Linked DNA regions of Methylocaldum szegediense. The protein of the gene in region 1 interacts with the protein of each later gene in a pairwise test. Links are inferred from orthologs where the notes say so. Each region holds a gene or a part of one and is shown on either strand. Other genes may lie near its edges.

Region 1 (15,605 bases):
GCAGTGCAGTGGCAACAGCTACTTCGAAAGGGCAGCTAATGTTATGAATTTATTATGGAAATCCTATATTTCGGGGGCATCCCCATCTGCAAAATGCAAAAAAATGCCAAAAACCCGGCAGGCGGGGAGGAGTGCGCGGCTCGCGTTCGGGGCGGGTAGGGTTTAAAAGCAAAAATCGTGCCAAATCATGATGGCGCAGGTTTTGGCACTAGACTTGCATATATATCCGGCGGCACGGATGGGCCAGATCGTGTGGGCCAACGCCAATGGTGGCGGTGAGGGCCTTGGGCCATCAGATAGCTAGAGATCGACCATGCCGCGCAGCTTGGCGCGTTCCTCGGCGGGGAGCGCTCTGATGATAGTTGCGGCGAGTTGGGCGGTGACGTTGACCGGCGGATTGATGGTGTGACTGAGGGCGAGACAATAGACGAATGTGGCGCCGCAGCTGGCGACGTTCCGGCAATGACAATAGAGATTCACGGCTGTCTTGGTTTGGGGGTGCCTACTGGTGATGGCGGCCTTGCCTCCACAGTGTGGACAGTTGATGCGCATGAAGCTTTTTGCTCGTCGGTGGCTTCGCCCCATAGATTCTAGCCTTTGTGCTTGATAAATATAGGGACTGGAAGCATTAAGAGCATGCTTTTCTGTTGAAAGGGGTCTGATAACAGCAGACCCCTTTCCCTTTTTAGCTATTCGCGGAGATTTGGTAACCGAAACAGTGGGGCAAGTCTGGGGGCAATTTTCCCGACACGAATTTTGTTTTTCAAAGAAATCAATGGGATATAGTGTGATTAGATGGGCTCTCTCGCCACATGGCTTAAGAGCGAAAAGTCCGGAAGAAGTCAGAAAAACCCGCGAGCGGTAAGGCTCGGCGGGTTTTTTGTCGCAATCCGTTTTTTCAGGCTCGATCCCGGGACTGCCAAATCCGCTTGCCCCCACGTTAGAACAAACTCGTTTGCACCGGACCATCGACGGGTCGTCGGAAAAGCTCCGAATTGGATCGGATTTCCACGGTGTTGAGCCCGGTTTTCTTGAGCGCCAGCAGAAAACGTTTCCGGATCAGATCGGCATAAATACCCGACCCGGACTGACGAACCCCGAAACGCGAGTCGTACAGGTTGCCGCCATGGAGATCGCGGATCCGCGCCAGAATATGTTTGGCTTTCAAGGGAAAGTGGGTTTCCAGCCATTCACGGAACAATTCGGTTACTTCAAGGGGGAGTCGCAGCATGATGTAATTGGCCCGGATGGCTCCGTGTTCGGCAGCTTGCGTAAGGATGGTTTCGAGCTCGGCATCGGTCAGAACCGGAATGACCGGGGCCACCATTACGGTAACTGGTACGCCGGCGTTTGCTAGTGTGCGGATCGTTTGCAAGCGGCGCTGCGGGCTGGTTGCGCGGGGTTCCATGATTCGCGCCAAACCTTTATCGAGTGTGGTGATCGAGATCTGAACTTGGGCCAGATGATCTCGAGCCATGGCTGACAGGATGTCGAGATCGCGCTCGATCAATGCCGATTTCGTGGTGATACTGACCGGATGGCGGCAATCGCGGAGTACTTCGAGGATTTGACGGGTGGTGCGCCATTCCCTCTCGATCGGTTGATAGGGATCGGTGTTGGCTCCTAAAGCGATCGGGGACGGACGATAGGTTGTCTCGCTCAGTTCCTTCCGAAGCAGAGCGGCCGCGTCGGATTTGGCAAAAAGGCGGGTCTCGAAGTCCATTCCCGGTGACAATCCCATGTAAGCGTGGCCGGGGCGTGCATAGCAATAGATGCAGCCATGTTCACAGCCCCGGTAGGGGTTGATAGAGAGCTCGAACGGGATGTCTGGCGAACGGTTATGGGTGATAATGCTGCGAGCGGTCTCATGAGTCACGCTGGTTGTCAGCGGGGGCGCATCCTCGGGCCACCAGCCGTCGTCGATCTTCTCGCGCACGGTCTTCGAATAGCGGGAATCCCGATTGCTCACCGCTCCGCGGCCTTTTCTCGGCATGTTCGGGATACGGATATTTTCGAATCCATCGTCACTCATATCTATCACCGATAGTACCATTTCACCGGTACAAAGGTTTCCGAAGAACGGGTTTCGACATGACTACGATTATCCAACCGAGTTGCAGCGATAATGAAGAGCCCGGCGCACTTCATGTCGATGACGCTTTAGCCCATATGCTGAGTGCCGTATCGCCGGTCAAGGGTTATGAGCAAGTCGCCTTGCTCGAAGCCGTTTCCCGAGTTCTGCACGAGCCCGTGGTCTCGCCCATTGATGTTCCGTCGCACACCAATTCGGCAGTCGACGGCTATGCCTTGAGGGGAGAGGATCTGCCGGGACCCGGTGACGTCGCGAGGTTCCAGGTGGTAGGGACGGCTTTGGCGGGAACGCCGTTTGTCGGAGAACTGCTTTCGGGGCAAGCGGTGCGCATCATGACCGGCGCGTCTATGCCGAACGGAGCCGATACCGTGCTGATGCAGGAGCATGTCGATTTCGATGGGGAGCGGATTTCCGTGACTGGCGGGCGACACCGTGTCGGAGACAATGTCCGCCTGGCCGGGGAAGATATCAAGCAGGGTGAGACCATTCTGAAACCGGGACGCCGTTTGACCCCGCCGGATATCGGCTTAATCGCCTCAATGGGAATCGGTGAAGTCAAGGTTAAGCGGCGTCCGCGGGTGGCTCTCTTGTCGACCGGAAGCGAACTCCATTCGCTCGGGAAGGCTTTGGGGGGTGGCGGCGTATACGACAGCAACCGATATACCCTCCATGCGGCGCTGAAGCGCTTGAGCGTCAAGGTGATGGACCAGGGTACCGTACCCGATGATCCAGAATTGCTGACGGAAGCTTTCATGCGAGCGGCTGCTGCGGCCGATGTGGTGATTTCCACCGGCGGCGTGTCGGTCGGCGAGGCCGATTTCGTCAAAGAAATTCTGTCGTCGATCGGTACCGTCGGTTTTTGGAAAATCGCCATGAAGCCCGGTCGCCCCCTCGCTTTCGGAAGTATTGGCGGCACAACTTTTGTCGGCTTGCCGGGAAATCCGGTGGCAGCGATCGTCAGTTTCTATCGGTTTGTCCTTCCATTGCTTGAAAAGAAGATGGGCGTTCAGGAATATTCCGTCATGCCCATGTTGAAGGCCAAGTGCGTCGAACGTTTAGCAAAAAAGCCGGGGCGTACGGAATATCAACGAGGCATTCTGGAACGGACAGAAACCGGGGACTGGGAGGTTCGTACGACCGGCAGTCAAAGTTCAGGCATCCTTCGTTCGATGAGTTTGGCCAACGTCCTGATCGCGCTGGAACACGATCGCGCGGATGTCGAACCGGGTGATTTGGTCGATGTCTTGCCTTTGGCCTATTTGATGTAGGGAGGCAATTGCTTATCGCCAAGGGCCGGAACATTGATGCCCACCTCTGCGGATCCGAAAGCTCCTCGAGCGGCCCAGGATCAGAGGTTTGCTCCGATAGGCTTTGAAGCCAGGTAGCCGCGTTGGATCTCGAGTCCATCAGGTTTCGCGAGCACCCGGGGTTTTGCCAGACTGCCAAAAACCGAGGCCGATTCCGTGCTGCGATTCCCGTACGACAACGACCGAATACCGAGCCAACCGTATCAGGTTGCCGTGTTCGAGGGTAAAGACGAGCCTGGCCGTCTCACCAATGAGCCGCTTCGACGGTTTCGCGACTTCGATGAAGACGCCTGAACGGCTTATGTTTTTCGCGATGCCTCGTAAGGGAGCGCTAGCCGGCATGATGAGATAAGCGGAAATTCGCGAATCGAGCCGTGGCGCACGCCGGCGTTCCTTCTCCGAATTCATCCTGCTTCCTAACATAGGGGGCAACCGGTTGTCTAAAACAGGGATTCACGCTCGAACGGTGCAACTATGCGTCCGTTGGCGAGCGAGGATGTTCTTGTGCCCGGGATGGAGTGAGCACCCAGCGATGATAACAGGTGACGGAAGTTCATTAAATCGCCGACCAACTCATTTTTCACATTCTCTTTTCTGGCGTAATCGGCTCTTAATCTGTAACATTTTCCGATTGGACTTTTTTCCAACAATATCACGTTGACCGCGTTCAGAAGCAAAGTCAGAGTTGCACGGTTCCGTCATCACTGGATCAACGGTTCGAGAAACATGCCAGGAATTCTTTCGTTAACAACGCGATTTTCAAATCGGTACTCTGACCCGATGATTTGGAGCGCGCTTGCCCACGTTCGAAAAGATTAACTGGAAGACCTTAAATCACTGGAGGAATCTTTCCTATGTCCGCCGTGAGTTTGTCTCACCCATCACAAATCCTTAAGAGCGAAAACGATATCGATCCCGAAGAAACTCGTGAGTGGCTGGAGGCCCTGCAGGCGGTCATCGAGACGGAAGGTATCGAACGGGCGCATTTCCTGATCGAAAGCCTGGTCGACCAGGCGCGCCGGGCGGGAGCGAATCTGCCTTATAAGGCGAATACGGCGTACATCAATACCATCCCGCCTCACATGGAGCCTCGCTTGCCGGGCGATGCCGGTTTAGAGCACCGCATACGCTCTTACATCCGTTGGAATGCGATGGCCATGGTGGTGCGTGCCAACCGCAAGTCCACCGAATACGGCGGGCACATCGCGACCTTCGCTTCGGCGGCGACGCTTTACGACGTGGGTTTCAATCACTTTTTTCGCGCCCCTAACAAGGACCATGGGGGAGACCTCATCTACTTCCAGGGACACGCCGCACCCGGTATTTACGCGCGTGCTTATCTCGAGGGGAGATTGACCGAAGAACAACTCGACAATTTCCGCGCCGAGATCGGCGGCAACGGTCTTTCGTCTTATCCGCACCCTTGGTTGATGCCGGACTTCTGGCAGTTCCCGACGGTGTCCATGGGCCTCGGGCCGCTCATGGCGATTTACCAGGCGCGCTTCATGAAATATCTGGAGGACCGGGGGATTTTGAAGACTGCGGGCCGTAAAGTCTGGTGTTTCTGCGGTGACGGAGAGATGGACGAACCGGAATCCATGGGCGCCATCGGATTGGCCGGTCGAGAAAAACTCGACAATCTCATCTTCGTCATTAACTGCAATCTGCAGCGCCTAGATGGGCCGGTACGGGGCGACGGCAAGATCATTCAGGAACTCGAGGCCGAATTCCGCGGCGCCGGATGGAACGTCATCAAAGTTATTTGGGGCTCCTATTGGGACCCGTTGCTGGCCAAAGACAAAGACGGGCTCTTGAAAAAACGCATGGAGGAAGCCGTGGATGGCGAGTATCAGGCGTACAAAGCGAAAGGCGGTGCCTATACTCGCGAGCATTTCTTCGGCAAGTATCCGGAGCTGAAGGAAATGGTGGCCAATTTGTCCGACGAGGACATCTGGCGCCTGAATCGCGGTGGACACGATCCGCACAAGGTTTATGCCGCTTATCACGCGGCGGTGAACCATACCGGCCAGCCAACGGTGATCCTCGCCAAGACGGTCAAGGGTTACGGCATGGGTAGCGCCGGCGAGGGGCTCATGACCACGCACCAGCAGAAAAAGATGGACGAGCAGGCGATCCGGGCATTCCGCGACCGTTTCAAGATTCCGATTCCCGATGACAAGCTGGCAGAGGTGCCGTACTACAAACCGCCGGAAGACAGTCCGGAATTGCGCTACATGCACGAGCGTCGAAAAGCTCTCGGCGGTTACCTGCCACAGCGCCGCCGCGACGCGCCGCTTTTGCAGGTACCGGACTTGGATGTTTTCGAATCTCTGCTGAAAAGCACGGAAGGTCGGGAAATGTCCACGACTATGGCGTTCGTGCGTTTGCTGACCCTGTTGCTGCGCGACAAGAAGCTGGGCAAGTACATCGTTCCCATCGTTCCGGACGAAGCCAGGACTTTCGGTATGGAGGGACTGTTCCGCCAGTACGGCATTTATTCATCCGTGGGACAGCTGTACGTCCCTGCGGACGCCGGTGGGGTGATGTATTACAAGGAGGATAAGTCGGGCCAGATCTTGGAGGAGGGCATTTGCGAGGCGGGTTCCATGTGCTCCTGGCTTGCGGCCGGAACGGCTCACACCAATCACAACATCCAGATGATCCCTTTCTACATCTACTACTCGATGTTCGGGTACCAGCGGGTGGGGGACTTCATGTGGGCCGCAGGCGACATGCAGGCACGCGGTTTCCTGATCGGCGGAACGGCAGGGCGTACGACTTTGGCGGGCGAAGGCTTGCAACACCAGGACGGACACAGCCATGTGAATATGTCGGCGATTCCCAACTGCGTGGCTTACGATCCGTGCTTCTCCTACGAGCTGGCCGTGATCATTCAGGACGGACTCCGGCGGATGTACCAGGAGGGCGAGAGCGTCTTCTATTACATCACGGTCATGAACGAGAATTATCCTCACCCGGAGATGCCGGCGGGTGTCCGAGAGGGGATCGTCAAGGGCATGTACAGATTGAAGGACGCTGGCAAATCGGCGCAAGCGCAACTACTGGCCAGCGGTACGATACTCCGCGAAGCCCTCGCCGCAGCGGAGTTGCTGGAACAAGACTTCGGCGTGAAAGCCAACGTCTGGAGTGTCACCAGCTTCACCGAGCTGCGCCGCGATGGATTGGACAAGCAGCGTTGGAATCTTTTGCACCCGGACCAGCCTCGTCGCATCAGTTACGTGGAGGAATGCCTGGCTGGAACCAAGGGGCCGATCATCGGCGCATCCGACTATATCAAACTTCTCGCCGATCAAATCCGGCCGTTCGTGCCGAGAGCCTATGAAGTGCTCGGTACCGACGGTTTCGGGCGCAGTGATCGGCGTTCCGAATTGCGGAGGTTTTTCGAGGTGGACCGGCATTACATCGCATATACCACACTGAAGGCTTTGGCCGATGAAGGAAGCGTGGCGATTTCAACCGTCAAGGAAGCCATGGCTAAGTACGGCATCGACCCGGAAAAGCCCAATCCAGTGAAGGTGTAAAGGCAACGCTATGGCAGTGTTGAAAGAAGTCGTCGTTCCCGACATTGGAGATTTCAAGAACGTCGAGATCATCGAGGTGCTGGTCAAACCCGGTGATGTGGTCAATGTCGAAGATTCCCTGATAACTCTAGAGAGCGACAAGGCGGCGATGGAAGTGCCGTCGCCTTTCGCGGGTGTGGTGAAGACCATGAAGGTCAATGTCGGTGATCGGGTGAGTCAGGGATCGCCGATATTGCAGTTGGAGGTCCAAGATCAAGCCGAGGCGAAGCCGGCCGAGGAGCCCGCGCCGGTCGTGGAGGCGAAACCCGAAAAGGTGGTAGCCGAAGAAGTGGAGGCTAAGCCTGTCGCCGAGCCGACGAAACCGGTTCCAGCGGAGCCCCAGTCAAAGCCCACGCCCTCGCCGGTTATTGCCGAACGAGCTCTGAAAGCCGCCGAAGAAGATCTTGCGCATCCGCCTCACGCGAGCCCATCGGTTCGGAAGTTCGCTCGCGAGTTGGGCGCTGATCTTAGAAAAATTAAAGGCACGGGGCCCAAAGGTCGCATCTTGAAAGAGGATGTTCAAGCGTTCGTAAAGGAGAGCTTGAAGCGGGCGGAGCAAGCATTGGCCGGTGGCGTTTTGGCGATGCCGCCCCAGCCGGAGATCGATTTCGCGCAGTTCGGGGTAATCGACCGCCTGCCATTGTCACGCATCAAGAGACTTTCCGGTCCGAACCTGCATCGCAGTTGGGTCAGCATTCCCCACGTCACGCAGCACGACGAAGCCGATATCACGGATCTCGAAGCGTTTCGTCAGTCGCTGAAGAGCGAGGCGGAAAAGCAGAACGTCAAACTGACCTTTCTGCCGTTCGTCATGAAGGCTGTGGTGGCAGCGCTCAAAGCCTTTCCGACGTTCAATTCTTCCCTCGCAGGTAATGGCGAAGAACTGATTCTCAAGAAGTATTATCACCTGGGCGTAGCCGTGGATACTCCGGAAGGCTTGGTCGTGCCTGTCGTGCGGGATGTCGATCAAAAAGGCATTTTCGACCTGGCTAGAGAGTTGGCCGAGCTCAGCGCTAAAGCTCGCGGCAAGAAGCTGCGCAGCAATGACCTCGAGGGTGCATCGTTCACCATTTCGAGCCTCGGCGGAATCGGAGGTACGGCCTTTACGCCTATCATCAACCCGCCTCAGGTTGCGATCCTCGGCTTGTCCCGAGCGCAAACCAAGCCGGTTTACCAGGACGGGCAGTTCGTCCCGCGCTTGATGTTGCCCTTGTCCTTGTCCTACGACCACCGTGTGATCGACGGCGCCGAAGCCGCACGCTTCACGGTTTATTTGGCCGGGCTGTTGGCGGAGTTGCGGCGGGTTCTCTTATAGAGACAAGCATGCTCTCCCGCAAACGGATTCGAAACGGGAGCGACGGACCGCTGACCAGCAATTTCCCTTAAACAGAAGGTAAACAATCGATGTCGGATACATCCAGTTTGCATGCCGAGGTAGTGGTTTTGGGCGGTGGGCCCGGTGGCTACACGGCCGCTTTTCGAGCCGCCGATTTGGGTAGACAGGTGGTTTTGGTCGAACGCTATCCAGTGCTCGGCGGTGTCTGCTTGAATGTCGGTTGTATTCCTTCAAAAGCATTACTGCATGCCGCCAAAATTATTCAAGAGGCGCAGGAAGCGTCGAATTTCGGATTGAATTTCGGTACGCCCAGCATCGACCTGGAGAAACTGCGTGAGTGGAAGGACAAGGTCGTGAAGACGCTCACGACCGGCCTTGCCGGGCTCGCCAAACAGCGCAAGGTCACCGTCGTAACCGGGGTGGGTAGATTTTCGTCGGATCGATCGCTGACAGTCGAAACAGCCGAAGGTCCGAGAACAATCAGTTTCGACCATGCGATCATTGCGGCCGGCTCGCAGCCGGTCCGGATTCCCGGCTTTCCCCATGACGATCCGCGGATGATGGATTCCACCGACGCCTTAGAGCTGGCCGAGGTGCCCAAGCGTCTTCTGATCATTGGCGGCGGGATTATCGGGCTCGAGATGGCAACGGTCTATCACGCGCTGGGCTCGAGGATCACAGTGGTCGAACTGATGGATCAGATCATTCCGGGCTGCGATGCGGATTTAGTCAAACCTTTATATCAGCGCATCAAGAAACAGTACGAAAACATCTTCCTGAAAACCAAAGTCACGCGCATCGAGGCGAAGTCGGAAGGATTGCAGGCCTATTTCGAAGGCGACGAAGGTGCGCCCGAATCCGACCTATTCGACCGGGTTCTGGTCGCGGTTGGCCGGAAGCCGAACGGTCATCTGATCGGTGCTGAAAATGCCGGCGTCAAGGTGGATGAGAAGGGCTTCATTCCGGTAGACGAGTGTCAGCGGACCAATGTGCCGCATATCTACGCGATCGGGGATATCGTGGGCAATCCGATGCTGGCGCACAAAGCGACGCATGAGGGCAAGGTAGCGGCTGAAGTCATCTCCGGAGAGCGGACGGCATTCCAGGCACTGACGATTCCCTCGGTCGCTTATACCGATCCGGAGGTGGCCTGGATGGGGCTAACGGAAACGCAGGCAAAAGCTCAAGGTATCGCTTACGACAAAGCCGCGTTTCCCTGGGCGGCGAGCGGTCGGGCACTGGGCATCGATCGCAAGGAGGGCATGACCAAGATTCTCTGCGATAAAGAGACTAGACGCATTCTGGGGGCAGGCATCGTCGGCCCGAACGCGGGGGAGCTGATCAGTGAGGCCGTTCTGGCTTTGGAAATGGGGGCCGATGTGGAGGACGTCGCCTTGACGATTCACCCGCATCCGACCTTGTCGGAGACTTTCGCCTTCGCCGCCGAGATGCTGGACGGCAGTATTACCGACCTTTACATTAGAAAATAGGCGGAATCAACGCGAGAAGAGACTACCGGCAGGCGCTCGTCTGCCGGCAGAGCTTTTCAGTCGGGTGACTGTGAATCGGGTTGCGGTTCGAGGCGAGCGGGTCTTTCGCTTTTGTTTCCGCCGTTCCATGGCGCCACTTTGAATAACAGCAGCATGCCCGGCAGGGTGAGCGCAAAGCACAACCAGTAAAAGCGCTCCCAGCCTAGCGCTTCGATATGAAGCAGCGAAACATTCCCCACTTTGATGTCCCCACCTTCGACTAGAAAGCCGGTAAAGGCATTGGCCAGCGTTCGCGGAGTGGCGGCGAGGCTGGTAAATAGCGCAAACTGGGTGGCAGTGTACGCTGGATTGGTCGTAGTGGCGATATAGGCAACGAAAGCGGCCGTGCCCAATCCAACACCGAAGGCCTCGGCGCCGATAACCGCAGCCAATCCGGCTATCGTGTGGCCGGCCGTGGCAAGCCAGACGAAGCCGAGAATCACCAGGGCTTGTAACACGCCGAATATCCATAGGGACCGATGAATCCCCAGGGAAATCATCCAAATGCCGCCGAGAATGCCGCCCGCGACGTTCGGCCAGAGCCCGGCATGCTTGGCGACCACGCCGATTTCCGTCTTACTGTAGCCCATATCTAAGTAAAAAGGTGTAGCCAGGGCTGTCGCCATGCTGTCGCCGAGCTTGTAGAAAAATATGAACGCCAGCACGGTCAATGCGCCGCTCCAGCCTTTTCGCTGAACGAATTCACGAAAAGGATCGACCACGGCTTGACGCAGAGTCGACGGTGTCTGGCTGGAAAATTCTGGTTCGCTGCCGATGATTGTGAGGAGTAGCCCTGGGAGCATGAACAGCGCCGTGATCAAGTAGACGGTATCCCAGGACAAATAGTCGGCAAGAATGAGTGACAGAGATCCCGGCACGAGTCCGGCGATTTTGTACGCGTTCACGTGGATGACGTTGCCGAGTCCCTGTTCCTCGTCCTTCAGGATTTCGCGTCGAAACGCGTCTATGGCGATGTCCTGAGTTGCCGAGAACAAAGCTACGGCCACCGCCAGCCAACGAATGGTCGCGATGTCCGGTATCGGTGTCAGCCAGCCGAACGCCGGAATGGAGAGCAAGAGCGCGATTTGCGTCACGAGCATCCAAGTTCGGCGCCGTCCCATCGGCAAGCCGTACCGGTCGCACAGAGGCGCCCACAGGAATTTCCAGATATAAGGAAATTGAACCAAGGCCAGAAGCCCGATTTCTTTGAGATCGACACCACCATCGCGTAGCCAGGCTGAAATCAGGCTGATCAGCACGAAAAGCGGCAACCCGGAGGAGAACCCCGTGAGGACGCAGATCAGCATCCTCCGGTTGAATACCGCTTCACGCCAGGAAAGGGTAGTCATAGTCGATGGTGAGTGGCGCATGGTCCGAAAAACGCTCTTCCTTGTAAATGTATGCCGCTAGAATTCTGTCCCTGAGAGAAGGGCTGGTCACCTGGTAGTCGATACGCCAGCCCACGTTCTTGGCCCAGGCCTGACCGCGATTCGACCACCAAGTATATTGCTCCGGCTCCTGATTGACGACACGAAAAGCATCGACCCAGCCATCCTGCTCGAACACGATATCCAGCCAGGCACGTTCCTCAGGCAGAAATCCGGAATTCTTCTGGTTGGAGCGCCAATTCTTGAGGTCGATCGGTTTGTGGGCGATGTTCCAGTCGCCACAAAAAATGTAAGTCCGCCCCGATTGTGCACACTCGCGAAGGTATGGCAGAAACCGGTTCATGAAGTCGAACTTCACCGCTTGACGCTCCTCGCTGGACGAACCGGACGGCAAGTAAAGGGAAACGACGCTCAGGGAGCCGAATCTCGCTTCGAGGTAACGCCCTTCAGCGTCCAAGTCAGGCCAGCCGAGGCCTTGAACGATTTCGTCCGGCTCGCGGCGGCTATACAACGCAACCCCACTGTAGCCTTTCTTGACGGCGTCCAGGTAGTAGCACCGATAGCCTTTGGGCCAATATATCGGATCTTCCAGTTGGTGTGTCTGAACCTTGGTTTCCTGAAGGCAGACGATGTCGGCGTTTTGTTTGTCCATCCAGTGGAAGAAGCCTTTGCGCGCCGCTGACCGCACGCCATTCGCGTTGAAGGAGATTATACGCATTATGGTTTATATCTCAGATGGGCATAAGACCGCGGAAAGCTACTCGAAACATCGGGCATACCGTTCGATGAGGAGGGTCGGTGTCAGCCCAAAGCGGGAAGATTCGAGTTGCAGACGTTGCGGTAAAAGGTCGTTTTAAGTAAGATGAAAAATTTGTCGTCCCTTTGTAGTTCTGATTTGTTGGAGAGTACCTAATCATGAAGCCGGATATTCATCCCGAATATAAAGCCATTACCGTCCAGTGCAGTTGCGGCAACACGTTCGAAACCAAGTCGACGTTAGGTAGGGATTTGCACATCGAAGTGTGTTCCGCCTGCCATCCATTCTATACGGGCAAGCAGAAGATCGTCGACACCGCCGGTCGAGTCGACAAGTTCCGGCGGAAATATGGACGGGGTTGATTTTCGGGCCCCATCCAAACCGCTCGAAACCGCTTGGCCACGTCGATTAAATGACAATAAGCAAGGACCGGCCCTCGCGGTTTAACATCGCCCGTTTGGGAATGGAAGCGAAATCGGCTGGACGGGAGGGTTCGGTCTGCTCGCACTATTCGCTTATGTACCAAGCCGAAGCTTGGACGGTGAGCTGCCGTTAATCAATTTTTCGACATCGTGCAGCGAGCCGCCGGGTACAGCCTTTTCCTTCCGGTTGATCCGTTGCCCTTTTAATTCCGGCGGCAGTACAGCCAGTTCAACGCGGACGCCGTCGACATAAAAGTCCAGTGCCGGACAAGTCACGCCTCGCCGATGCCCTAGATTGAACGAAAAGGATCGTTCCCTGAACGGGATGCCGACCTCGATCAGTTTCTTGATGATCTCTTCCGGGGTTTCGGGATACACATACAAAACAATAGGGCTGTACTTGCTGGCACTGCCGTCCAAGACAGCGCCGACCAAGCGCGGCGAAAATTCTTCCAAGAAACGCATGGCCTCCAATGCGAGCCTTCGCAGTCGGGTAATGTGTTGTGGCTGCGTATCCGCCCGGTAGAGTCGAAGATATTCTTCTAGCGCCTGGTCGATTTCCTCGTTACGGGGAAGGCTGCGCGAGTTCGTTATCCCAAGACGGGCCGCAGCCTTATTTTTTGCCGGAAGATAATCATTTATACCTTCCTCTGCGATGATTCGTGCGGCCTCGTAGGCGATCAATCGTCGGGCTCTGTCTTTTGCGGACATGGCGGAGGTCAAAATAGCGATTCGATCGGTTTGTCGGTCGTGACGCTCGGGACTGTTGGCTCCAGTGGTCGCGGTTGTTCCTCGTCTGCGATAGACTCTGATGGAGGAGGCGCGCTCACGCGCGGCGCGGCGTAGTAGCGGGGCACTCTCCCAGAAGGAAAGACCTCAAACACTGCATTGGGGCTCCCGGGCAAGGCTAGCATCCCGGTGCTCGGATCCATGCGAGCGATTGTCAGTCCGCTTGGAAGTGGGAAAGTTTGCTCGGGTACGTCTTTGAGTGCTTCTCGCATGAAGTGGATCCACATGGGAAGTGCGGCTTTGCCCCCGGTTTCGCCTTTCCCTAAGGATTTTGAGGAATCGAATCCAATCCAGGCGACGGCGGTCAGGGAAGGAACGTAACCGTTGAACCACGCGTCCTTGTAATCATTTGTCGTACCGGTTTTGCCGGCGACATCATTGCGCCCCAGTTCCATAGCGCGGACCGCGGTTCCGGTTCGCACCACATCTTGCAGCATAGAATTCATCATGTAGTGGACCTGAGCCGACAGTATGCGGGGTGCAAAGTTCGTCTGGTGATCATCGGCGTCACTGCAATTTGCGCAAGCGATTTGCGGAGTGGCTTGAAAGACCATGCCACCCGCTTCGGTTTCTATGCGTTCGATGAAATAGGGCTCGACGCGAAAACCGCCGTTAGCGAAAACCGCGTAGGCCTGTGCCATTCGAAGAGGCGTCGCGGTGCCGCTGCCCAGGGCTAGCGGAAGGGATCGCGGCAGTTCTTCGGGTTGGAAACCGAAGCGCCGCGCCATATCGATCGCTTTCGTAAGGCCGATGCTCTGAAGTAGGCGGATGGACACGAGGTTCCGAGATTTGGCCAAGGCTACCCGAAGCCGCGTGGGGCCATAAAATCGACCCGAGTAATTCTGCGGACGCCAAAATCCGCCTTCCTGCGAGGGGTCGGAAAAAACGACCGGCGCGTCATTGACTACGCTCGCCGGAGTATATCCTTGGGCCAAGGCCGCCGAGTAAAGTACGGGCTTAAAACCGGAACCCGGTTGTCTTTGAGCTTGGGTTGCTCTGTTGAATTTGCTGATCGCGAAATCATATCCGCCCGCCAGCGCGACCACGGCGCCGCTGGTCGGATCCAAGGCGACCAAGGCACCCTCGACTTGTGGAATCTGGCTGAGTTTCCAATGGCCGTCGCCGTCCTTGCGAAGTCTGATGAGGTCGCCGGCCTTGAGTATTTCTTTGGCGCTTCGCGGAAAAGGGCCTTGTGCGTTTTCGGAAATATATCGGCGTGCCCATTTGAGACCATCCCAGTCGAGTACGATTTGTTGTTGATGGCCGAGATAAACGTCCGCGGAAGTTTCGTTGACAGCCAGGACTAATCCTGGCACCGTCTCCCCGGTTTTCGGGATGCTGGACAACTGCCTGTCCCAGTACTCGCGGCGCTTTTCTTTCTTTAAGTCTATTCGCTGTGTTACACCTCGAAATCCGTGGCGTTCGTCGTACTCGTGCAGCGCAAGGCGCAATGCCTTGTCGGCGGCCCTTTGTAAACGGCTGTCGATAGTAGTGTAAATTCGGAAACCGTTGGTATACGCAGCTTCGCCATACTGGCGATACATCTCGTTGCGGATCAATTCCGCGACATAAGGAGCGTTTAATTCGATGGGGGTGGTGTGAAGCTTTGCGGTGACCGGTCGCTCGATTGCTTCCTGATAAGTTTGATCATCGATATATCCCAGTTTCCGCATCTGCTTAAGAACGTAGTTTCGCCGCTCCACGGCCCGTTGCGGATTGGTTATCGGATTGAAAGCGGAGGGGGCCTTCGGTAAACCAGCAATCATCGCGATCTCGTCTACCTCGAGCTCATTTATCTTCTTGCCATAGTAGACCTGACTCGCGGCAACGACGCCATACGCATGATGACCGAAGTAGATCTTGTTTAAGTACAGCTCCAAGATCTGCTCCTTTGTCAATTCCGATTCGATTTTGACTGCAAGCACAATTTCCTTGAGTTTGCGATAGAAAGTCTTTTCGCTGCTCAAGAAGAAATTGCGAGCGACTTGCATCGTGATGGTGCTGCCGCCTTGCTTTTTCTTTCCCGTCCGAAGGAAGGAGAACGTCGCTCGCATCAAGCCGACGTAGTCCACACCACGGTGCTTGAAGAAACGATTGTCCTCGGCGGCCAGGAAAGCCTGAATGACCCTGCTCGGGACTTCGGAAAAGGAGACCGGGCTCCGCTTCATTTCGCCGTATTGAGCCATCAGCAAGCCGTCTTTGCTGTAGATGCTCATGGGGGTTTGGTATCGAGCATCGCGCAGAACCTCCGTGTTCGGGAGTTGCGGTGCAATGAAGCGATAAAGCAAAAACGCGGCTAAAACTAAACTCGCAAATCCGCCAAGCAGGAAGAGAAAGATTAGTTTGATAAGGCTCGCGGAACGGGAGCGTGCTTGACCTCGATTGTTGCGGGTTCTCACTCGAC
Region 2 (15,610 bases), 1.1 Mb from region 1 along the record:
TCAGGTTGTTCTTGATGTCGATGATGGTGGGTTTGCCAGCCCCGGCGGCGATGGCGATATGATCGAAGCCCAGGTCCCAAGCCTCATTGATCGTGAGTGTGCCGCCGAAGCGCACGCCGCCGTAGCAGCGGAAGCTGTGCCGCCGCAACAGGGTGAGATAAATGACTTTCAGGAAATTCTTGTCCCAGCGCACCGTGATGCCGTATTCGGCTACGCCGCCGAAACCCAGCATGATGCGTTTGTCCAGGTCTTCGTACAGCTCTCGGAAGTCTTGGATAGGACGGGGTGGATGGGTCTCGTCGCCGACGATGTCCTTGGGCAAGGGTTCGATCTTGAGGCCGTCGATGCCGACCACGCCGAAACCCTCGTTGATCAAATAATGCGCCAGCGTGTAACCGGCGGGTCCCATTCCGACCACCAGCACGTTCTTGCCGTTATACGGAAGCGGGTACGGCCGCTTGACATTGAGCGGGTTCCAGCGGGTCAAAACGCTGTAGATTTCGAAGCCCCAAGGCATGAACAGCACGTCGGTGAGAACATTAGTCTCGATCTGCGGGATATTGACCGGCTCGGTTTTCTGATAAATGCAGCCCTTCATGCAATCGTTGCAGATGCGATGGCCGGTGCCGGGGCAGAGCGGATTGTCAATAGTGATCAGCGCCAGCGCGCCGATGTTATCGCCTTGCCGCTTGAGGACATGCATCTCGGAAATCTTTTCTTCCAGCGGGCAGCCGGTGATGGTCACCCCAAGCGGGTTTGTTTTGTAAGTGCCGTCCTTTCTGTTCCGCATGCCCTTCGAGCACGAGTCAGTGTCCCGGTCGTGACAGTAGATGCAGTGGTCGACCTCGTACAGAACGCGCCGTCCGGGAAAACGCGGATCGGTGAGGCCGAACCCGTCGCGTCGCCGGTGGTGCTCCTCGGGCGCCGCCCATACGGTGTAACCTTCCGCCGGGCGCGTTTCGTGATGGACCAGATGATTGAAGTCGGTCTTGGCCGGGAATTTGAAGCTGACCCAGCCCTGGATCTGCGCTTTGAGTTCCGGGATTTTCTGGGCGGCATAAGTCCAGCGTTGGACGAGATCCAGCAGTCCCGTGACCAAACCTTCGTCGCTTTCGCCCAGCAGGTGCGCGAAGCGCGCTTCGGCATGGTGGTCGGCGGCAATGGCGCGGCGCAAGTCGGCGATTTCGGTGGTACCCGCCGCTCCGCCTTGATGCCAGCGGTACAGACGCGCACCCAAGGCAGCAACCGCTTTTTCACGGTCGACTTCGCTCAGCGCCGGTTCGGCGACCTTGAGCAAGGTCTCGAAATCCGCCCGGATGCCGGCGATGTCCCAGCTTTCTGGCGCTTGATTCTTGAACAGGCCCGCCACCTTGGCGACGATCTCATTACGGTATACGAAGATGTTGTCGAACTCGTCGCGGATCGTTCGTATTTGGGCGTCCCGTTCGGACGACACGCCGAAGAGCCGGGCTACGAACGTGCCGACATACGGCGCCATCTTGACCAGAATGTCGGAAATCTGCTCCGCCGGCATGCCTTCGCCTTGGCACGCGCGATAACGTTCGAATTCGGCGAATAGCGCGGGATCGTGATCTCGGACCGTTGCGTCGAAGACATCCGACAAGTCCTTGAGACGTTCCGGTTCGTACAAATCGGCATAGCTGAAGCCGGGTATCCCTAGGGTCAAAGTAGAGCTGGCGGTCGGGCGCGTATCGGAGCGAACGGAGTGATAGGTCATGAGTGTCGAAGTTGCGTAGGTTGAAGAGAATTTCTTTATGTCGGAGTTTCCGAATAACGAAGCGATTTTTTTCGAAAAATACTTCAAATTTTACGCCGAATCGACGATCGAGTCGACCGCGGGCACTGCCGGACGTGTTACGCGGTCTTTGTAGATGTGGGCGCCGCTTCCCGTTTCCTTCCCGGTTGAAGCGGACGCCGGTAAAGTGTAGGTTAGCGCCGAATTCATCATACCCAGGTCCTCGCTCCATGAATGCCCTATACAAGACACTTCTTCAATCCGATGCCAAGGAGCCGCCGGCCGTCCGTTTCGCCACCCCTGGCGCGACCGGCGAGGGCGTCATCGACGTTTCGACGTTTCAGGCTATCGAAGTCGATAGGCTGTTCGATGCCATCAACCATGCCGCTACGCTCACCGGTCAGGCGACTCTTTATCGCTCGCTGGTGCAGCCTTTGGCGTCGGCGAACCTCGTTCGGGCCAAGCAAGATGCGGTTCGCGAGATCGAATCCAATAAAGCGCTTCGAGAATCGCTGGAGACCCTGACCAAGCAGGCCAAGTCGCTGGAAGATGACTTTTACGGATTGTTGTTCGGCACGTTCTTGGGCCTTCTGAGCTCTCCTGCGCACAAGCTGGAGATCGAAGGCTACGGTTATGAGACCTATAAGAAAGGTACTCGGTTCATGCTCAATTTGGTGGACGCGGCCAACCGCGTGCCGAAGCCGAACAGCGAATATTTGCGCGCATTGATCGACGACTTGCGAAATTTCGCCAACTCGCGCGCCTATGCGCTGATGAAGGGGCCGGTATACCGAACCGAAAAAGACGTTCGACCTAAGGCGGAGAAGCCGTGGTATATGCCGGCGATCCGCTTTCGACCTTCGCTGTTCAAACCGGTCGGCTTGACCATCGCGGCTGTGCTCCTGCTTCTTGCCCTCCAGTTCGTGCCATTGCTGCTCGATATGGCGATGTCGATTGCGCCGGTATTCTGGTTGTTCCTGCTGCCCATCAGTTTCGTTTATATCCCCTTGGTCGGCGGATTCGACCGCGACGGCTGCATCTACCCGTTGCGCGACATCTTCAAGCGCTCCGAAGACGTGCAAAACACGTTGGACTCCTTGGGCAAGCTGGACGAGCTTCTGAGCTTCGTCCGCTTCAAGGAAGCTTTCGGCCATCCCGTTGTCCTGCCTAAGATCATCGAAGCCGAGCGCCATTCCATGACGTTCAAGAACGTGCGCAATCCGGTGCTCGGCAAGGATAATCCGGGCTATGTGCCCAACGATATCGGCCTCAAAAACACGCGGCTCACCTTCATTACGGGCCCGAACAGCGGCGGCAAGACGGCGTTCTGCAAGACCTTGGCGCAGAGCCAGTTGCTCGCGCAAATCGGCTGCTACGTGCCCGCTCAGGAAGCGGAATTGACCGTCGCGGACCGCATTTTTTACCAGGTCCCCGAAATCAGCCATCTCGCCGATGGAGAAGGGCGCTTCGGCACCGAACTCAAGCGCACCAAGAATATTTTTCTCGCGACCACATCGAAAAGTCTGGTGATCATGGACGAACTCTCGGAAGGCACGACCCACGAGGAAAAGATCGAGATTTCCATGAATATCCTGGACGGGTTCTATCAGAAAGGCGGCAACACGGTCTTGATCACCCACAACCACGAACTGGTCGACGCTTTTCAGAAAAAAGGCATCGGCCTCGCAAAGCAGGTCGAATTCAAGAACGAGCAGCCGACCTACCGAGTGGTGGAAGGCATTTCCAGAGTCAGTCATGCGGACCGGGTGGCTCGGAAAATCGGCTTTTCAAAAGAAGATATTGCCCGGTATTTGTCCGGTGGCAAATGAGAGAGCACCATGTTGGAAGTCCTCCAAATTCCCGCACTCAAAGACAATTACATTTATCTGATCCACGACGATCAATCCGGAGAGACGGCGGCGGTTGACCCGGCAGAAGCCGGTCCGGTTCTGCAGGCGCTGGCAGCCAACGGATGGGAGCTGACTTATGTCCTGAACACCCATCATCATGGCGATCACGTGGGCGGCAACCTGGAACTTAAGCGGCGGACGGGTTGCCGGATCGTAGGTTCGGAACGAGACCGCGAGCGCATTCCGGGTATCGACATCGCCGTGGGCGAGGCAGCAACGCTGAAACTTGGAAGCTTTGAGGGTCGTGTATTCGATGTTCCGGGCCATACACGGGCGCATATCGCCTTCTGGTTTGCCGCGGCCGATGCGTTGTTCTGCGGCGATACGCTGTTTGCCCTAGGGTGCGGCCGGCCCTTCGAGGGGACGCCGGAAGAGCTGTGGCAATCGCTCGAGAAACTGCGCGCCCTGCCTCCCGAGGCCAAGGTTTACTGCGCTCATGAATACACCGAGTCGAATGGCCGCTTTGCTTTGACGGTCGAGCCCGAAAATACGGCGTTGAAGGCAAGAATGGCCGAAGTTCTGGCGCTGCGCCAGCAAAATCGGCCGACGGTGCCTTCGATGCTTAAGGACGAATTGGCGACTAATCCGTTCCTGCGACCCGAAAGCGAGGAAATTCGGCGCAATCTGGGAATGACGAATGCCGATCCGGTAGATGTGTTTGCGGAGCTTCGGCGGCGGAAGAATGCGTTTTAGAAGCCCCTTGGACAAGCGGATTCCGTTTCAGGACCCGCCTGTCAAAAGATTGGGGCAGAGCTTCCTTGGTCTTGGTCGGCAAGGGATTGCCTCCTAGTGAGGACGGAGTTGCCCGTTAGGTCGGGAATCCGTTCCCGACATTTCGGGCCGTAACTGACCACGGATTATTGTCCGTTATTTGTTTCGTCCTTTTTGGCGGTAGTTTGCAGAAAGCACGATTCCTGAGCATTCTTCGTCACTTCCTTGTACTTTTCGCGCAATTTTTCGGATTGGGGCGGGTCGCGGAATTCCGCGCCGCGTTCGCCGACTACGTTGAAGCCAAGAGTGAAGGTCTGTGCCTGGACGAATTCGTCGTGGCTCATCCGGCTCGCGATCTTGTCGATGGCACAGGTGCAGTGATAGAGGTTGTTATAGTTTTGCCCCCCTTGCTCCTCCATGCACTGGAGGACGTATTCCACCCTGGCCAGGGTGGGAAAATCATTCGTTTCCTTTGCTTCCGCTTGAGGCTCGGGAGGTGTAGGTTGGCAGCCGGCCGCCAGAACCACAACAGCGATCGTTGCGGCCCAACGGGGTTTCAAAGAGAAATTGGATATTTTCATGCTGATTCGTTCTCGTAAACCTGTCGCAAAATTGCTAGATGATAGTGTAGCGAGAGCGGAAGGTCCATTTCATGACGTTCAGTCTTCGACCGCGAAGTCTACGATTTGTTTGAGTTTTTCGTTCATTTTCCGGGCAAACTCGTTCATTCTCGGATTGGGCGAACGGGTCGGCAGCAGATGCGTGGTCACGATGACTTTGCCGTTTTGAGAACGGACCGCCACATTGCAGGGCATGTGGATGACCGATTCCGGCGAAATTTCCAGCATCTCGCGCGCTAACGTCAGATTGCAGAACTGGATCGTGTCGTAATCGGGGAAGCTGATGTTCTCGCGGTCCCGGATCACGCTGCCGATCTTGTTATGGCCGGTGATGCGGAAATTCTGTTCGGTGATGGCGAGCTCCAGCTCTGCGAGAACGTCCTCGTATGGTTTAGTCGTCTCGGCTTGATAATAAAGTGACTCGGGTTCTTTCTGCGCAGCGCACCCCGATAGGATAAACAGAAGCACCGCGAAGATCGAACCTAAATATTGATGCATACGCTTATAAGCGACAAGGTGTCGAAACTCGATTTCCGCACGCTCCGGATAGGTCTTTTACCTTCGGGAAAATAGGTAGGGTGCGGCGCGACCTGGTAAGCGGCCAGGCCCAGCATCGGGCGCGCCGGAGTTGTAAGCCAAGCGGAACGCCATGGCGCGGCGTAGCCGACCGGCACGCGCGGGGAATGTTCGGTGCGGTCGGGATGGGTGGGAGCTTGCCGTATCAGTGGCTCGCACAGGCTGCTTTTCCGAGTTCGAGGTTTGATCGGAATTTTCTTTAGATTATCACTATGATTTTAGAGCGCGCAAAAATAACCGGCGTGCTCCTGGCCGGTGGTCGCGGACGACGGATGGGCGGCAACGACAAAGGGCTGATCCTTTTCAAAGGCAGACCGCTTTCGAGCTATGCCCTGGAGGCTCTGGACTCGGTCGCGGGGCATATTTTGATCAATGCCAACCGGAACCTGGAAGCGTATGCGCGTTTCGGCTATCCCGTCATATCCGATCGAACCGATAGCTTCGACGGACCTCTGGCTGGCCTGCTCAGCGCCATGCGTGCGGCGGAGACGCCTTATGTACTCACTGTACCCTGCGATTCGCCGTTGGTAACCGGGCAGCTTCTGGAGAGGCTGTGCCGCACGTTCCAGGAGACCGGAGCCGAGCTTTGCGCCGCCCACGACGGCGAGCGTTTGCACCCAGTTTTTCTCCTGGTCGAAAGGCGCTTGGCGGACAGCCTGGAGCGATACCTCGCCAGCGGCCAGCGGAAATGCGAACACTGGCTCGAGCAGCACAGACTGGCCTTGGCCGATTTCAGCGATCATCCAGAATTGTTCGCCAATATCAATACGCCGGAGGAGCTGGTGGCACTGGAGAGCGCAGTGTCGATGGGTGCGGCAGTTCCGATTCGGTACAGTTCGGCTGGGAAACCGAAGCCGTCGCCGTGACCCCCCGGCCGGCCGGGTATGCTTGCCTCAAAAGGCGCAGCTGCCGTACGGGTCACACCGGCTGCGGCAAGGCGCGGTTTCCGGCCGACTGGTGGACCCGCGGAGAACTGTGTACTCGAGGTGACGGTTCGCCGATCGGCGATCCACCGCGTTTTCGATACACTTCGTGAATGCAACGAGTCGGTGCAGGGCTGTGCGCTTTATCAGCAGGGCGGACTACGAAGTCGTCCCCAATCGGCCCCCAACCCTTCGACAGATGCTAAGCTCCGGTGTGAAAATGCGCTTATTTGACGATGAGTAACCCATGCCAGCCGAAATCAGTGAAATCCCGGATGTACATGTTTTGCGAAGCCGGGGCGAGATCATCGAAAAACTCAAGCTGATGCAGACCAAAAAGTGTCTGTTGAGCGCGCAGCCGGACGGAAGAAACCTGGGTTACATGACGACGGTCGTGCAGGTGATGCCGGAAAAGGGTTTGGTGGTCATGGATTTGAGCGAGAATCCAGGCATCAATCAGACCGTGCTGGCGGCGCAGAAGGTCGCATTCCGCGGCCAAGTCGACGGTATCCCGAGCCGGTTTGTCTTGACCGGGCTTGTCGAAGCGACTCTGAACGGACAGACCGTATTGGTAGCTGCTATTCCTGACTCTTTGTACTGGCGGCAACGTCGGAAGTTTTACCGTGTGGCGATTCCGATCGCCATTCCAGCCAAATGCGTGCTTAGTGTGGACGGCAAGCGCGAGGAATTCGCCGTTGCCGATATCAGCCTTTCGGGGCTGGCTCTAATCGACAAAGCGCATCGGCTCGGCGACCCTTTCGCCGCGGGACATCTTCTTGAGAATTGCAGACTGGTCCTGCCCCAACATGGCGAGCTGCCGCTCAGTCTCGAGATACGCAACAAGGCGCCACTGACCAGCGCCAATTCGCCGGCCGGCCAGCGGGTGGGGTGTGCTTTCCGCTGCACCGGCCGAAACTTCGAAGTCATTCTCCAGAAATTCATCTACGAGGTCGAACTGCATAAAAAGCGCCAAGACGACCTATCGCGTAGAGACCGCTAAGGATTTGACCGAATCTTACCGGATGCAAGTCGGGACCTTTTCCCGACTTTTATTGCGGCAATAATCCAGCAAGTGGATTTGTCGGCAAAGAATCGCCGACCTACCGCTCCCGAGATCGCAAGCTACATCTTTGCCATCGAATCCTAAGATGCCGAGCCGAGATAAGCCCGCAGTTGCGGCGGGATGGTTCGTTGTGTCAGCCGGTTCTTGAATTCCCACTCTCGGTGTTTCTCCACCGAAACCAGGAACTGCGTTTCCTTACCGATGTACAGGGCGGTCGGGATGCCGCCCCGGAATAGCACGCGGTTGCCGGGGAGGGCGGGGATTTTGGCGCCGGGTGTGACGATGCCGACGAGGTTTAGCGGGTCGACGGCGCTGAGCGTGACTAGGGTTTCCCTATCCTGCTCTTTGCGCACCGCGCGCAGGATCTCCACCGCTTCGGGCAAGGCGAACTGTTCGCCGAAATGTCCGGCCACGAAGCGTCCGCCGCGTATCTCGCCGCGGGCTTCTAGACGCCGATAGATACGAAGGAGGTCATGCCAGGCCGGCACAATGGTCTCGCGCGCCAACAACGCCCGAAACACAACGCCATAACGCTTGAGCAGAGTCCCGGCGACATGCTCGGCGGCTTCTTGATTGACCGCCTCGGACGGGCTTTCGTCAATCCGCGGCGGCGGCTGAACCAGTGTCCAGCGTCCGGCTTCCGCCATTCCGAAGGAAAGTCCCCGATAGCGTTGCTTTTTTTGCTCCGGCATCAGTAGAGCACGTAATCCCATGAAACTGTCCGAGGCGACTCGCCCGCGCGCCACCAGTTCCGCCAGCGCATTTTCCAGCTGAGTCGGCAGGAGTCCTGCCCACTGGGCCAGTTCTTCGAAGAACAATGCGCCGCGGGTGCTCAAGATATCGGCTACACGCTGTGCGGAGGGTGACAAGTCGGTCGAGTCGCACGCGGCTGCGAACTGTTGCCAGTAGGCGAGATGACGCCGACTGACGAGCGCCATGGGTGAGGATTTGACCGGTCCTTGCCCGCTTTTGCTGGCGGACAACCGGGTCCAGACGATCTTGCCCGAAAGGCATAAGGCGTCGAGCCAGGCCGGATCGTAGTCAGCGATTCGTGCCGGCAGCAGATCGCCTTCCCAGGCGACCGCGGCTGCCTCGAAGCCTTCCAGTTGGGCCACGATTGCCGCGAGCGCCTGTGCGCCCTGCATGCGATTTTCGGGATGCACGTGCTGCCAGCGGAACAGAAAACGCATGAAATCCGCACCGGAAACCGGTTCGATTTCCTGGCGCAAACGGTTGATGGTGTAGCGATGGATGCGCGCCAGCAAGCGTCTTTCGCACCATTCTTCGGTGTTGCTTCCGGGGGTGTACGATCCGCGCAGGACGAAGCCTTCGGTTTGCAGTGCCGAGAGAGCGGCCTCGATGCGCGTGACCGGAAGGCCCAAGGCTTCCGCCAGTTCCGCCGCCCTGACCGGCCCGGTACAATCGATGCGTGCGCGAACGATTTCTTTCAGCGCGTCTTCCGGTGTCCAGTTTTGTGCCCGGTACTCCGGCGGCAGTTGTGCGGCATAAACGATGCGAGCGGACGAAGAGCCGTCTGCTTGGGCATATACTGCGCGGAATTGCGGCAAGCGCTCGGCTGCGATCCAGAGCTGGTTGCCGGTCGGGCCGACTAATTCCGTTACTCGGCCTTGCAGTTTCAATTCGCGAAAGAATCCTTCCCAACCGATTTCTGCCTCGGATTGCCGAAGAAAGCCCAGCATCTGCAAGGCATCGTGCAATTCGTCGGCGTTGGCGGCTTCGGGCCAGGCTTCCTGCCGTACCCGGTCGATGGCTGCCTGATCGAGACGGCCGAGGTCTGAAGCTTCCGAAGGATCGAGCCAGCGGCGGCTCGCTACCGCGCGGGTCCGGCGCTCTTCCAGAGGCGCGTCGTCGAGGAAGCTGTAAATCTTGGAGTTGACGATTTCGGCGGCGAGCGGCGAAGGTTCGGTGAGATCACGACAGACCACGCGGATCGTGCCGTTTTCGATTCCGCCGATTACCTCAATCAGCCGGTCAATGTCCATCGCTTCGGTCAGGCAATCATGCACGGTCTGGTTGACCAGCGGGTGATCGGGCACCTCCCGATCTCCGACGATGTTCTCGAAGCATGCGAGCTGGTCGGGGAACACCGCGGTGACGAGGTCTTCCGCCTGCATGCGGAGGAGATAAGGGGGCGTCTTGCGGCCTCCCTGGAAGCGCTTGAGCGCCAGCGAACAGACCGCGTTCCAGCGCCAGCGCACGGTGAACATAGGGGCTGCGAGCAGCGCTTGCACCAGGGTGTCGCGCACGGTACGGGTATTCAAGAAACGAGTGACGTCTTCCAGCGCGAAGCTTTGCGAAGTGCCTAAGGAGAGAATGATGGCGTTCTCGGTGGCGGCGGCTTGAAGTTCGAAATTGAAGGTGCGGCAGAAGCGCTTGCGTAAAGCGAGGCCCCAGGCGCGATTGACCCGGCTGCCATAGGGCGCGTGAATGATGAACTGCATCCCGCCCGATTCGTCGAAGAAGCGCTCGAACACCAAGGTGTCCAGGGTTGGGAGCGTACCCAAGGCGAGTTTGGCCGCGGCGAGATAATTGACGGCCTGCGATGCGGCCAGCGGCGAAATGCTGACCTCGTTTTCGAGAAAGGCTCTGGCGGCGGAAAGGTTGAGGTTTCGATCACAAGCGTTGTCCTCTAAACGATCCTCGATTTCCCGCCGTAGCCGCGCCACCGCATAGGACAGCTCGTGCGTCCGCCCCGGGGCTTCGCCGAACCAGAACGGGATGCTGGGCGGCTGATTACGGGCGTCCTCGACGCGCAGGGTGCCGGCTTCTAAGCGCAAGACTCGCCAGCTCGCGTTGCCGAGTTGGAAAATGTCACCGGCCAGACTTTCGATAGCGAAATCTTCGTCGACGGTGCCTATGAATTCCCCCGAAGGTTCCAGGATCACGCGGTATTCGGAATTGTCCGGGATCGCCCCGCCGCAGGTCACGGCGGTGAGTCTCGCGCCGCGACGGGCGCGCAGGCGCTTGTGGATACCGTCCCGGTGCACGTAGGCACCGCGCGTGCCGCGCCGGCTGCTGAAGCCTTCCGCCAGCATCTTCACAACGTCGTCGAATTCCTTCCGGCTCAGATCCCGGTAGGGATATGCCCGGCAGACGGTGCGATAGAGCTCGTCCTCGGACCAATCCTCCGCGGCCACCATCGCCACGATCTGTTGGGCCAGGACGTCCATCGGTTTCTGTGGCATGACCAAACGGTCCAGTTCGCCCCGCCGCACCGCGTCTAGCAGGGCGATGCACTCGATGAGATCGTCCCGGCTGGCCGGGAACAGCCGGCCCTTGGGCAAACCGCCGGCGAAATGACCGGAACGGCCCACCCGCTGCAGAAAGGTGGAGATCGAGCCGGTGGTACCCAGTTGGCAAACCAGGTCCACGTCGCCCACGTCGATGCCGAGTTCCAAAGAGGCAGTGGCGACCAATGCTTTCAGCTTGCCGGTTTTCAAGCGGTGTTCGGCGGACAGGCGCTGTTCCCGCGACAGGCTGCCGTGGTGCGAGGTGACGTGCTCTTCGCCCAGCCGTTCGCTCAGGGCGCGGGCCACCCGTTCCGCCAGGCGGCGCGTGTTGACGAAGATCAGCGTGGTCTTGTGCGCCTCGATCAGCGCCGTCATGCGGTCGTAGATTTCCTTGGCCGCCTGCTGGGACAACACCGCTTCGAGCGGCGAATCGGGCAATTCGATGGCAAGGTCGAGCCGGCGCCGGTGTCCGGTGTCGATGATGCGGCAATCGGCCCCGCCGGTCAGAAAGCGGGCGACCGACTCGATAGGATTCTGGGTCGCGGAGAGGCCGATGCGGGTAAGGCGGTGCTCGACCAGGCGTTCTAGACGTTCGAGCGACAAGGCCAGGTGCGACCCGCGCTTGCTACCCACCACCGCGTGGATTTCGTCGACGATCACCGTGCGCACGGTTTTCAGCATGCGCCGGCCGCCCTCGCTGGTGAGCAGGATATAAACCGACTCGGGCGTGGTCACCAGGATATGGGGCGGATGCTTGCTCATGGCCGCCCGCGCCAGCGCCGGGGTGTCGCCGGTTCGGACCTGCGAGCGGATTGCCACGTCGGTCGAGCCGAGCTCGAACAGTTTTGCGTTGATGCCGTCCAGCGGCGCTTCGAGGTTCTTGTGGATGTCGTTGCTCAGCGCTTTGAGCGGCGAGATGTAGAGTACGCGGGTTTCTTCCGGCAAGCCGAAGACTTCGCCTTCCCGAACCAGGTCGTCAATGGCGGCCAAGAACGCCGCGAGGGTTTTGCCGGAGCCGGTGGGCGCGGCAATCAGCGTATGCCGGCCGGATTTGATGGCGTCCCAGGCTTCGGTCTGGCATTCGGTGGGCGCGGGAAAGGCGTCGCGGAACCAGGCCGAGACGGCGGGATGAAAGCGGTCGAGGATCATTGGACTACGTTACCCCAAAGCGAACGGCAATCTCAATCCGGCTAATCGTCGCGGAAGATTAGCTATCGCTCGGAGCCGAAATCCCTTTGAGTCGAGGTCCCGGCGGCAACGCCGTTCAGGCCGATGTATCAGTTTTGTCATGGCGATTTTGTTCGAGGTGTCGTATTTTCCGCAACAGATATTGGCGCTTCGGTATTATCCGGACAGATTCTGATCGATAAAGGCGGTTTCCTTGCACAGACTTCCCATCAAACGAGTTTTGACGAACGGTTATGTCGTAGCGGTAATCGCGACTGCAATCGTAGCGATTATCCAGTATCTTCTGCTGCCGCTTTTTACCGGATCGCCGCCTTTGCTTCTTTTCCTGCTCGGTGTGGCGCTCGCGGCCTGGCAGGGCGGCTTCGGCGCGGGGTTCCTCGCCACGGTTTTGAGTACCCTGTCAGCCATTTTCTATTTGATCGAACCTTACCAGTCCTGGCAGATCTTCGAAGAGAAGGAGTGGCTCAGAGCCATGCTGCTACTGATCGTGGGTGGCGTGCTGGGCCTCATGATTTCGCTTCTGCGCAGCGGAGAGCGAAAGGCGCTCCTCGAGGTGCTGCGGCAGAAGGAGCGGCTCGAGCGGGAAATCGTCGAGCGCCAAAAGGCCGAACAGGCGCTAAATGCGGCGCATGCCGAGGTTGTGAATGAGCGGAACCGGCTCGAAGCCATCATGGAAACCCTGCCCGTGGGCGTCGCCATCCTGGACGCCCAAGGCGGCATCATCGGCGCCAATCGGGCCGTCGATCAGGTCTGGGACGCACCTTGTCCGCCTGTGCGATCGGTAGACGACTATACCGTCTTTAAAGCGTGGTGGGCGGATACCGGCAAGCCGGTCCAGCCGGATGAATGGGCACCGGCCCAGGTGTTGAAAAAAGGAGAGCCGGTCGTCGGGCAGCTGGTGGAAATTCTGAGGTTCGACGGGGTTAGGGCAAGCATTCACAACAGCGCCGCACCTATCCGTGACGCGTCCGGTCGCATTGCGGGCGCCGCGGTGGTGGTCATGGACATCAGCGAAAGCGTCAAGCGGGAGCAGGCATTGAGAGAAAGCGAAGAGCGGTACCGATTGGCGATCGATGCCGCCCAGATGGGGACCTGGGATTGGGACCTCGAGAGCCACAAAGTCGTGGGGAATGCTCGTCACGCCGCGCTTTTTGGCTATCCACCCAAGGAAACCGTGATGGACGAACACATGATTTCCGATCGAATACATCCGGAGGATTTGCCGCTTGTCTCGGCCGCCGTAGACGAAGCGAGGGACCATCAATTCCGCTACGACTGCGATTTCCGCATCGTCTGGCCGGACGGTTCGGTTCGCTGGGTTTCGTCGATCGGAGAGTTCCACTATAACGCGCAGGGTACGCCCGTGCGCATGATCGGGGTGTTACGGGACATCACCGACCGCAAGCGGGCCGAGGAAGCGCTACGCGAGGCCGATCGGCAAAAGAACGAATTCATTGCCATGCTCGGTCACGAGCTCCGAAATCCGCTGGCGCCTATCCGAAATGCGGTTCAGGTCATGCGCAAGCTGGATACCCACGATCCCAAGCTGCAATGGGCGCGCGATGTCGTGGACCGGCAGCTCGATCACCTGGTGCGATTGGTCAACGATCTATTGGATGTCTCGCGTATCGTACAGGGCAAGCTCACGCTTCAAACGACCCTGGTCGATCTCGCAAAGGTCGTCACGCAAGCTGTTGAAACCAGCCAGCCGCTGATCGATTCGAGACACCACACGCTGTCGGTCACGATGCCGGAAGAGCCGATTTATCTCGAAGGAGACGAAGTGCGCTTGGTTCAGGTCATCTCGAATCTCCTCGACAACGCCGCCAAATACACGATGGAAGGCGGCCACATCTGGCTTACCGCAGTCGCCGAAAACGGGAAAGCGATCATTTCCATTCGCGATACCGGGGAAGGTATCTCGAGCGCTTTGATGCCTCATTTATTTGATGCATTCACCCAAGCCACTCGTACGCTGGATCGCAGACAAGGCGGCCTCGGACTAGGTTTGATGATCGTTCAGAAGATCGTTGAGATGCATGGCGGTCAGGTCGAAGTCAAGAGTGAAGGACTTGGCAAAGGCAGCGAATTCGTGATTCGATTGCCGCTCTGTGAGCAGGTGTGTGTGGTTCCTAAGGCCTAGGGCGGCGACAACCAAGGACAGCGCTCTCGAGTGGGCTCTTTCCCATGCCAACCTTTCCGTTTGGCCTGAGCCACCGATTTCCTTCGTCATGTCGTGAATAACCAACGATTTTGGGCGTTGGGCCCGGTGTCGACGTAAAGTTACTTGGGGATTCTAAAAAGGAAAAAAACTTATGGGCCGAGCGCTGCGCCTTTGGTGGTCCATCTTTCGTTTTTTCATTTTGACTGGGTTAATTTCATCGATTCTTTCCGGGTGCGACCAGGGGCGGGAATCCGTGAGCCCGACGGTCTACCTTCTCAATCATCGGCACTGGACTTCGATGCTGGTGCTCAACTTCCCCCACGAAGTCGCGCCCTTGGATGCGGTGGGCCAAACACCTGATCCTTCGCCCCAGCTGGAACCGCACTTGGATGGCGTCTGGCGATGGGAGGATCCGTCCCGCCTGGTTTTCCTGCCAGCCAATAGGACCTTCGAGCCCGATACCTCGCTGACGATCACGCTGCAGGGCGTGAGCCTGCGGCAAGGCTATCGTCTCGACACGCTCCGCTTGACCTACCGTACGCCCCCGCTGAAGGCGACGCTCGAGACCTGCGTCTGGAACGACATTCGCGAAGCTCCCTTTAGGCGGGAGTTAGTGGCGTTACTGCATTTCAACTACCCGGTAGACAACCCCGTGTTCGTCGCGACCCTGGGCGAAAACCATCCGGTGCCTTTGAAATCTGGGCATGGTGCTCGGATCGTGGTCCGTTCCGATGCCTTGGTGCGGCCGGCGCAAGACGGCAAGCTCCGGTTTGAACTCAAACCCGGCGTCGTCCGTTTGCGCGATCGGGACGGCGCCGGCGCCTCGGCTAACATGGAGAAAGGCGTTGAGTGCGAGCTTCCGGTGCTGCGCGCGGACTGGGATAAGTGTCAAGTCCCGCAAGATCGTAAACCTTCTTTCGAAAAAGATGAGGATGGGACAGTTGCCAGTTTTTGAGAGCCTGGATCGGGGTGAGATGGCCTAAGGCCTTTTGGGGAATGTGATGATTGTACAGCTCGACATAGCGGTGCAGGGTGGTGTCCAGATCGGCGGTTGAATCGAAGTGATGGGTTTGCAACACCTCCTCGATGCGGCCATTGAAGCGTTCCACCAGGCCATTCGTTTGGGGCCGTCCCGGCGGAATCAGGCGATGTTCGATGCCTTGTTCAGTACAGAGGCGGTCAAACTCATGCGTCCCCGAGGGCTGCCGAGTTCGGGTCAGGAAACGGTCGGTAAACTCCGAGCCGTTGTCGGTCAGGCATTTCTGGATGCGGAAAGGCGCGGCCTGAATCACCGCTTTGAGGAAGTCCTTTGCGCTTAAGGCGGAGCGGTTGGGCTTGAGGGCGACATAGACCCAGCGGGTGGCGCGGTCGATGGCGACGAACAGGTATCGGCGGGGTTCGCCGTCGATGGCGGGCAAGTACTTAACATCCAGGTGAAGGAAGCCGGG

The links.
Region 2: the proteins of moeA (region 1) and mobA interact in binary tests that used the Escherichia coli proteins (3 or more experiments, as listed by UniProt). The link is inferred for Methylocaldum szegediense from one-to-one orthologs.

Annotation. Positions count from the first base shown.
Region 1 is NZ_OX458333.1:3,690,223-3,705,827, forward strand. The notes cover bases 1,369-4,225. They hold moeA (molybdopterin molybdotransferase MoeA), read left to right. Parts: upstream 1,369-2,091; coding sequence 2,092-3,360; downstream 3,361-4,225. Other genes in these bases: QEN43_RS15980 (PA0069 family radical SAM protein), read right to left, coding at 1,369-2,032; QEN43_RS15990 (PilZ domain-containing protein), read right to left, coding at 3,499-3,807. In the rest of the region: QEN43_RS15975 (ogr/Delta-like zinc finger family protein), read right to left, coding at 301-552; more of QEN43_RS15980, read right to left, coding at 941-1,368; aceE (pyruvate dehydrogenase (acetyl-transferring), homodimeric type), read left to right, coding at 4,254-6,941; aceF (dihydrolipoyllysine-residue acetyltransferase), read left to right, coding at 6,952-8,295; lpdA (dihydrolipoyl dehydrogenase), read left to right, coding at 8,385-9,806; QEN43_RS16010 (AmpG family muropeptide MFS transporter), read right to left, coding at 9,863-11,194; QEN43_RS16015 (exodeoxyribonuclease III), read right to left, coding at 11,172-11,951; rpmE (50S ribosomal protein L31), read left to right, coding at 12,149-12,352; QEN43_RS16025 (hypothetical protein), read right to left, coding at 12,506-13,123; QEN43_RS16030 (penicillin-binding protein 1A), read right to left, coding at 13,132-15,417. UniProt on the Escherichia coli protein: Catalyzes the insertion of molybdate into adenylated molybdopterin with the concomitant release of AMP.
Region 2 is NZ_OX458333.1:4,763,783-4,779,392, forward strand. Bases 4,751-7,612 are described here. They hold mobA (molybdenum cofactor guanylyltransferase MobA), read left to right. Parts: upstream 4,751-5,785; coding sequence 5,786-6,439; downstream 6,440-7,612. Other genes in these bases: QEN43_RS20980 (hypothetical protein), read right to left, coding at 4,751-4,958; QEN43_RS20985 (DUF302 domain-containing protein), read right to left, coding at 5,037-5,495; QEN43_RS20995 (flagellar brake protein), read left to right, coding at 6,744-7,496. In the rest of the region: QEN43_RS20965 (FAD-dependent oxidoreductase), read right to left, coding at 1-1,738; QEN43_RS20970 (MutS-related protein), read left to right, coding at 1,987-3,585; gloB (hydroxyacylglutathione hydrolase), read left to right, coding at 3,595-4,359; more of QEN43_RS20980, read right to left, coding at 4,524-4,750; QEN43_RS21000 (DEAD/DEAH box helicase), read right to left, coding at 7,640-11,959; QEN43_RS21005 (sensor histidine kinase), read left to right, coding at 12,192-14,141; QEN43_RS21010 (IS481 family transposase), read right to left, coding at 14,990-15,610. UniProt on the Escherichia coli protein: Transfers a GMP moiety from GTP to Mo-molybdopterin (Mo-MPT) cofactor (Moco or molybdenum cofactor) to form Mo-molybdopterin guanine dinucleotide (Mo-MGD) cofactor.